One region of the Neptuniibacter halophilus genome, then DNA from elsewhere that is predicted to be linked to it. Evidence: predicted binding sites of a transcription regulator. Region 1 holds the regulator's gene; the other holds the start of a gene.
The links. The regulator FNR, encoded in region 1, switches genes on or off when oxygen is low (the NO sensors DNR and NnrR bind a similar motif). The targets are predictions, from matches to a motif close to TTGATNTANATCAA.

Region 1 (4,419 bases):
TCTGGAAACAGATCAGCCCACTGGCCAGCCGGCTACTGCCGGTACGTAACCTGAAACAGGCTTTACTACTCGGCATGCTCTGGGGCTGGCTTCCCTGTGGACTGGTTTACAGCACCCTGATCTGGGCATCTGCGGCTTCGGACTGGAGCAAGAGCGCCGCCCTGATGGCTGCATTTGGCCTCGGCACCCTGCCGGCGATGCTGCTTACCGGGATGCTGGCCGCGCAGATGAAGCAACTGCTGCAAAAGCGCATGACAAAACATATTTCAGGCAGCCTGATTATCCTCATGGGGTTATACACCATCCCATGGCAGGGGCTGGCAGCCTGACTAACCCGCTACTGCGGGATCGCACATATGAGGAATACTAAGTGGAAAATACACTGATTAAATGGGATCTGGACCTGATCAAACGTTACGACCTGTCAGGCCCGCGTTATACCTCATACCCGACCGCAGTACAGTTCGACCCTCAACTGTCCCCGGCAGATCTGGTGGAAACCGGACAGACCAGCGCCGATCTGACTGCACCGCTTTCACTTTACGTGCACATCCCGTTCTGCGAACACGTTTGCTATTACTGCGCCTGCAACAAAGTTATCACCCGCAACCGGAAAAAAGCCCAGCCTTATCTGGATACCGTTTATCGTGAGATGGAAAAACTGGCGGGCTGGTACAGTCACAACCGCCCGGTTACCCAGTTGCACTGGGGTGGCGGCACGCCGACCTTTATCAGCCACGAACAGATGATCGAGCTGATGGGGCAGATGCGTAAACACTTTAACCTGCTGGATGATGACAGCGGCGACTACTCCATCGAGATCGACCCGCGTGAAGCCTCACTGGAAACCATTCAGGTGCTGCGCGATATCGGATTTAACCGGATCAGTCTGGGCCTGCAGGATATTGACCCTAAAGTGCAGGAAGCCGTTAACCGCGTACAATCGGTTGAACAGACCGCTGCGATTCTTGAAGAAGCCCGCCGTCTGGGCTTCCGCTCGCTGAACCTGGACCTGATCTACGGCCTGCCTTATCAGACCCTCGAAGGCTTTAACGCCACGCTGGATAAGGTCATCGAGATGAATCCTGATCGACTCTCGGTATTTAACTACGCCCATCTGCCGGACCGTTTCCGCCCACAGCGTCACATTCAGGAAGATACCCTGCCTAGCCCGGAAACCAAGCTGGCTATCCTTGAATCCACCATCAATAAACTGCTGCAGGCGGGCTACGTTTACATCGGCATGGATCATTTTGCCAAGCCTGACGATGAGCTGGCCGTTGCACAGCGCACCGGCAACCTGCACCGGAACTTTCAGGGTTACACCACCCATGCAGAGTGTGATCTTGTGGCGATGGGTGTTTCAGCCATCAGCCAGATCGGCTCGGTCTACTATCAGAACGAGCATGAGATGAGCGCTTACAGTGCAGCGGTTGAAACCAATCAACACGCTATCAAGCGCGGTGTAAAACTGACCCGGGACGATATTATCCGGCGTCATGTGATCACCCAGTTAATCTGTCATTTCGAGCTGGACAAAGCCCCTGTCGAATCCCTGTTTGGTATCGACTTCGACAGCTACTTTGCTGATGCCCGACAGGAACTGGCAGCATTTGCTGAAGATGGTCTGGTAAAAATGGACGAAAACAGCATTCAGGTCTCCCCTTCGGGACGCCTGCTGATCCGTCGGATCTGCATGGCATTTGACGCCTATATACCGAAAGACCAGAGTTCGCAGCGCTTCTCGCGGATTATTTAACTTTTAGAATGCGGTGAAATATTACATAATCCTTAAGCAGCCGTTTTATCGAACCATTACAGGATTAAATCATGGGTGACAACAAGGCAACCGAAGGAAAGTTGCGAAGTCTGCAACAGGTCAGCTGTAATACATGTAGCTTAAGTTCACTGTGTCTTCCGGTGTCACTGGATATGACAGAGATGGAACGGCTGGATGATATTATTGAAAAAAGCCGCCCACTGAAGAAAGGCGAACACCTGTTCCATCAGGGTGGCGTCTTCGATAGTGTCTATGCCATCCGTGCCGGCACGGTGAAAACCTACACCATCACCAACGAAGGCGAAGAGCAGATCACCGGTTTTTATTTCCCCGGCGAGCTGGTCGGCATGAGTGGTTTCGATAACAACGAATACCCGGTTTCCGCCAAGATTCTGGAAACCACCACGGTCTGCGAAATTCCGTTTGAACGCCTCGATGAGCTGTCTGGTCAGTTACCTGAACTTCGCCGCCAGTTGCTGCGCACCATGAGTAAAGAGATTCGTGAAGAGCAGCAGATGATGCTGCTGCTATCGAAGAAAAACGCGGAGGAGCGGGTTGCAACGTTCCTGATTAAGCTGTCACAGCGCTTCAAACTGCGTGGCTATTCTGAGACCAGTTTCCGTCTTTCTATGTCCCGTAACGAGATCGGCAATTATCTTGGGCTGGCGGTAGAAACTGTCAGCCGTATCTTCACCCGTTTTCAGAAATCCAACCTGCTGCAGGTTGAGGGTAAAGAGGTTCACATCGAGGATCTGGAAAAACTGTACATTCTCTCCGGAGAAAACCCGCTCAGCGATACCAGCGAACCTGCAATCACGGCTGCCTGTGGAAAAAGCAACTGTTCCTGAGACAGGTCGATAAATAAAAAGGCACCGCTAATCAGATTAGCCGGTGCCTGCCAGTTTCACGATTAAGTAGCCATCTCAATGTGTAACCCAACCGCTACATTAAATCGTCTTCCCCCTTTTAAATCATTGAGCCAAGTCAAGGCGTACCATCGAGGAGTTTTTCATGTCTTATGACGAGTGTTATGTGAAGTCAGTTATCCGCACGATTTCTGACTGGCCGGAACCGGGCGTTCAATTCCGAGATATCACACCGCTGTTCAAGGACCCGAAAGCACTGCGCATGATCTCTGACGCCTTTATTCAGCGTTATATCGATACCGAGATTACACATATTGCCAGTATCGACGCACGCGGCTTCCTGATCAGTTCCATCATGGCCTACCACCTGAATATCCCACTGGTTCTGGTACGTAAAAAAGGCAAACTTCCGGGCAAAACTATCCATCAGGAATACAAGCTGGAATACGGCACTGCGGCCGTTGAAATGCAGATAGATTCCGTGGGTCCGGGTGACCGCGTACTGGTATTTGATGACCTGATCGCCACCGGCGGAACCATCCTCGCTGCCTGCGGCCTGATCAAAGAGCTGGGCGCGGAAGTATACGAAGCAGCCGCGCTGATCGACCTGCCAGACTTGCAGGGCTCCAGCAAAATTCAGGATTCCGGTATTCCCGTACACACCCTGCTGGCCTACGAAGGCCTCTGATCCTGTTTGCGATGCCGGCATCACCCCGGCATCGCAATATCCCCGCCCGCCCCATTCCGGCTTTTTTTGCACCACCTCTTCCATAGCCGTAAATTCTTGCTACCATGCACTGCCTTTTTGCCTAACCGGAGCGCTTATGTGGTTTAAGAATGTCATCTTCTATCGTCTCAATGAATCCTTTGACTACAGCCAGGAACAGTTGCAGGAGAAACTGAAAGAGCAGGCTTTTACCCCCTGTCGCAGTCAGGAGCTGAGCCGCTATGGTTGGGTATCGCCCTGCAGTCAGTTAGATGACGTGCTGGCCCACGAGGTCCATGGCATGGTGATGCTGGCGGCGCGTAAAGAGGAGAAGATCCTTCCCGGTACCGTTATCAAAGAGATGCTGTCGGAAAAGGTCGGCCTGATCGAGCAGGAACAGGCCCGTAAAGTATACAAAAAAGAGCGCGACCAACTGAAAGATGAGATCGTCCTCGACCTGTTGCCACGGGCATTCAGTAAATTCCAGCAGACCTGTGCGCTGATCGCGCCACAACAGGGCTGGATTGCGGTGGACGCCAGCAGTCATAAACGCGCAGAAGAACTGCTCAGCCATCTGCGTGGCACACTGGGCAGCCTGCCCATCGCCCTGCCCGACGTAAACCAGTCACCCTCTGCGGTCATGTCACACTGGCTGGAGAAACATGAAACCCTGCCGGAAGGGATCGATGTACTGGATGAGTGCGAGCTGCGTGACGATGTACTGGAAGGCGGTGTTATCCGGATTAAAGGGCAGCAGTTGGAAGACGAAGAGTTCATCGCCCATCTCGAGGCTGGCAAGCGGGTCGTCAAACTGGCGCTGGAATGGGATGAACAGCTTAAGTTTGTCCTGCAGGATGACTTGTCCATCAAACGCCTGAAGCTGAGCGAGCAGCTACAGGAGAAGATGAATGACGAAGCCGCAGAAGACGAGATCGCGCAGTTTGACGCAGATATGGTGCAGATGGGGCTCGAACTTGCCCGTCTCTACCCGGCCCTGCTCGCCGCCTTCGGTGGCGAGGCACAGCGACCGTAATACGAAATAGCCGGCAAATGCCGGCTATTTTCTC
Region 2 (4,419 bases), 120 kb from region 1:
GTAAGCAGCGCCTGTTAGCCTGGTTGATGGCCACCACAGAGCTGGTTTTATAACCGGTCAGGATGAATTTTTTTCTGCTCCCCAAACTGGTTCACGCGCACCAGTTTGGGGTTGCTGTAATGCACCACCTCCCCAGCCCCGAAATACCCGGTTCCGGGCAGCTCAGATGCCTCTGACTTTCGCACCCGCAGCATGAATCACATTTTTTGAAAAAATATTCAAATTGAATTTTTATCCATTATCAGGATTAGAGAAACCTCTGTACCTCTCCTAAACTCATTTCTGCCGGTAAAGAGAGAGACCGGTGCCAGCAAATAAAAAGGTCGTATTAAAGGCCTTATCAGAGGGTAGAGGACGCAAGATGTTAACCTATGAAGAGTGCTTGGAGCTGAGTGACCTGACAGCAGACGAAGTCGGTGCGATTGCGGAACACGAACATATGGACTCCATGATCGCGATGGCACTGGGCCATTATATGATTACCCATGATGGTGAACAGAAGATAAAAACAATCATCATGGACGACATAGAAAAAGCTCAGCGTGATCGTAATTACGGCCACGCCGAGATGTTGCATAAGGTTCTGAAACACTTTATTGCAACCCATCCTGAACACAAATCCAGCAGAGTGGCCGCCTGAGCCGCTCTGCCAGCAAGACCCCTTCCCCCTTCGAACCGGTAACGGGTGCTGCGGCACCCTAACCGGGTCACCTTTTATTTTTCATATCCATAACTCTTTATTTGGAAACAGCTTTTTCCCTTTTCAACAACAGCCACAGCGGGGCATCAGAGCCAAATTCAGTTATAATTTACTGAACCGATATTGCCTGCCACGCCCAGAGTTCATAGATGAAGCGCTTTTCTAAACCAGGATCAGGTTTACTGGTCTGTCTTATCAGCCTGATCTCTTTTACGAGCGCGGCTAAAGAGCCGATTGTGATCGCGGCAGAGAACAGCTGGCCCCCCTTCTCAGACATGCATGGCAAAGGGATCTCCTACAATCTGGTGGAAGCGGCGTTTTCCAGCGTCGGCAGAGCGTTTTCCATTGAGGTACTGCCCTACGCCAGAGCCTTACGCTCAACCGAAATGGGAGAGGTAGATGCCTGCTGGAATGTGACCCGCCAACCCAGCACTGAGATGCGATTTCATTTTGGCGAAGAGCCGCTGATGCTGACTCAGGCCTCCTACTTTTTTCCTAAAGGTCAGGCACAGAATTTTACGCGCCCGGCGCTGATCCCGGACGGCTTTAATATGGGTGTGATCATTGATTACGAATACGGCGATGAGTACACACAACATCAACACCGATTTAAACAGCACGCAGTCAACAACCAGTCACAGATCATCAACATGCTGCTGACACAACGTATCGACGGCGCCATCATGTTTGACGAGGTCGCTCTTTATAATCTGAATCAGATGGGCCTGCCGGAAGATGCCATTGAGAAAGGGGCGATTAATCACGTCAGCGAGATCTATGTCGCCTTCAGCAAGAAGAATCCGCAGCACCAGCAACTGGCCCGGGATCTTGATCAGGGGCTCAGGTGGCTCAGAGACAGCGGTGAATATGACACAATTTTTCATGCCACTGAGCAGACAGCTCCAACAGGCGATACCGACTCCCAGACCCGGCCCCCGGCTCTGCAGTAACAGGTCCCCTTCGTTTTACAACACCCGGCTTGACCTGCCTGGCCGGTTTTCTCCTTGAGACCTCAATGGTTTGACAGGCATCAACGATGCTTAACCCATTCAGTGCTACGCTGCACGGACATTACACAGTTGCAGAAAATTATGTCCCGAGTTCGCCCCAATCCCGCACGCAGAGAGACCCCTGCAGATCATAGCGACAGCTATGTTTACCTGATTCGTAACAGCCTCTACGTCAATCTGACCGACCGCTGCACGCTGGCCTGTGGTTTCTGCCCGAAACATAACGGCTCGATGGAGGTTAAAGGCCACGAGCTGTACCTGAGTACGCTGCCCTCCCATGAAGAGGTGATACCACTGATCGGTGATCCGAAACGTTACAGCGAAGTGGTATTCTGTGGTTACGGTGAACCCACTCTGCGTCTGAAAACCCTGCTCCGGGTCGCTCGCTGGGTCAAGGGCCGCGGTGGCCGGACCCGGCTCAACACCGACGGGCTTGGCAGCCTGTTTCACAAACGGGACATCGTTCCCGAGCTGGCGGAGTGTATCGATGCACTGTCGATCTCACTCAACGCTCAGGACGAATCCACCTATCAGCAACATTGCCGGCCCAGCCTGAGCGGCTCTTACCCTGCAGTGAAAGCCTTTATCGCCCGCGCCAGCGAACTGATACCGGAGGTTTATGTCTCCGCGATCAACGGACTGGAAGGGGTGGATATCCCCGCCTGCAAAGCACTCTCAGAAGCCCGCGGCGGAATATTCCGCGAGCGCCAACTGGATGTCGTGGGTTAACTCTGCGACCCGCTGTATCGGATGCCCCTGAGGAACCTGAGCATAAGCCCTGTTGGTGCCCGGCACGACGGGCTCGCAGGTTCCCTGATCAGGGATCGGCTTTCTCTCTTGGCGGAAAGCTGATTTCGCCACCACCGGCTGGCAGTACACTGATCTGTTCAGGCACGCCCTGCTGATCCAGACGCAGCCGTCCGACCCCACTCAGGTTAAGTACCCTGTCATGCTCACGACCTTCAGGGATTCGCGAGCGGATCTGCATCCGGCGACGCTTGGTCAGCCAGTTCAATGGCGAGCGGCTGCCATAGAGCCAGCGGTTGCAGCGATCAAACAGCCGCAATAGTGTGTGCGGAAACTCATTCTTGAAACCACTGCAGGTGATCTGCCATATATCCGGGCTGTTCTTACGAAAACGTATTTTTATGTCGTAAGCAAAGGAGTAATGCACATCGCCGGACAGAATCACAAAATGCTGAGGTGTTTTCCGGTGGCGGAATATATTCAGGATCACATTGGCAGAGCCCGCATGGGCCATCCAGTTTTCCGCATCCACCATTAATGCGCGGCCAAAGTAGGTAAAGATGCGCTGAACGGTCTCAATCAGCTTCATACCGAAGATCGGGGCCGGAGAAACCAGCAGTACCGCATCCTCGCCCAGCAGCTCCTGTTGCAGATCAGATAGCGCTTCCCAGTCCATCAGGCCAGAAGGTTTGGCCTGACTGCTCTCCGACCACCAGCGTTTGGTGCGGGTGTCCAGCACCACCAGCTTCGGCGCTGTCGGCAGACTATAGTGCCAGGTTTCAAATTCCAGCAGACTATCTATCAGTTCCTTATTAGCCGTGCCCGGGCGGAACTGTTCCAGCCATGACAACGGAAATTTGTCCGGCGCATTTCCCCAGCCCTGACATAACCAGTAACCAATCAGGGCATTGCCGATAATACTGCGGGAGAACAGATGCTGGTATGCCGCCTCCTCCCAGCCTCGGGTCAGATTCCAGTCATCGGTGACATCATGGTCATCAAAGATCATATACACCGGAACATGCGCCAGGGCACGCTGAACCCTGTCCAGCCCCCGGCTGAACGTTTCAATTTCACGCTGCTCTTCGAGATACCGGTCACGGTGCGGCTCTGCCACATCGCTGATCCCCAGCTTCAGTTTCGGCCAGAGCTGGGGGGACCAGACCAGAAAGTACATAGCCAGCACTTCCGACAGGGTAATCAGATGATTATGTGCGGTGTCAGCAGTGAAAATCGGCTTGCGGGCGCCACCAAAAAAGCGCTCCTGCAGGGCCTGATTGGCCTTGGTATGGGGCAGCAGGGATTCTCGTTCGTAGTAGTTATGCGGACTGTTATAGAGCTCTTTGCAGTTACTGACCGTGGCGCCCTCAATCAATTCCGGGTAAAGCCCCAGCAGATCGATGGTTTGATGGATTGCCGAGAGCATCGGTCCGGCCACATCATCGGCATAGATCTGGTCACCGGCCATCATCAGCAACGCAGGCCGATCAGCCGGATCATTCACGCTCTGCGCCAATACCTGATCAACCCTCAGAAGGGCATCTTCCGAAGCATAGTGAGGCTTGCGGCAGGAGCCGTGCAGCACATGATCGAGCTGCATTTTCAGCACAAAACCAGGGCGCGTTTCCCCCGGGTAAAGCAGTGCCGGTACCAGCTCTCCCAGAGCACTCGACTGACCATCAACCTGACAGATCAGATCATAGTAAAGCCATTGATTATGGGGCAGTGGCGTGTCCGCCCGATAATGAATCAGGTGAATATAGGCGTGCTCCCCTACCTGCAGCGTTGAGGTGATTGCAGCACAATCCAGTTCGGTGAGTTGCTGCTTATCCGTGAACAGACTGAAGCGGGCCTGCAACGGCTCCCGCGTTACCAGCCAGATAACAACCTCTTCAGGCTGAACCCGACGCAGAATCGGTCCGGCAATGATATAGGGCAGTGCGGAATTGGCTGTGCTCATAA

Region 2: the regulator FNR is predicted to act here: its motif matches at 1,721-1,734, upstream of QUD59_RS14400 (TatD family nuclease-associated radical SAM protein).

What each region holds. Positions count from the first base shown of each region.
Region 1 is NZ_AP027292.1:2,964,839-2,969,257, reverse strand. It holds gene QUD59_RS13845 (sulfite exporter TauE/SafE family protein) at 1-329, shown strand, start outside; gene hemN (oxygen-independent coproporphyrinogen III oxidase) at 371-1,759, shown strand; gene fnr (fumarate/nitrate reduction transcriptional regulator Fnr) at 1,831-2,628, shown strand; gene QUD59_RS13830 (adenine phosphoribosyltransferase) at 2,792-3,334, shown strand; gene rdgC (recombination-associated protein RdgC) at 3,471-4,385, shown strand.
Region 2 is NZ_AP027292.1:3,083,546-3,087,964, reverse strand. It holds gene QUD59_RS14415 (homoserine kinase) at 1-53, shown strand, start outside; gene QUD59_RS14410 (hypothetical protein) at 362-640, shown strand; gene QUD59_RS14405 (substrate-binding periplasmic protein) at 850-1,650, shown strand; gene QUD59_RS14400 (TatD family nuclease-associated radical SAM protein) at 1,792-2,439, shown strand; gene QUD59_RS14395 (alkaline phosphatase D family protein) at 2,528-4,417, opposite strand.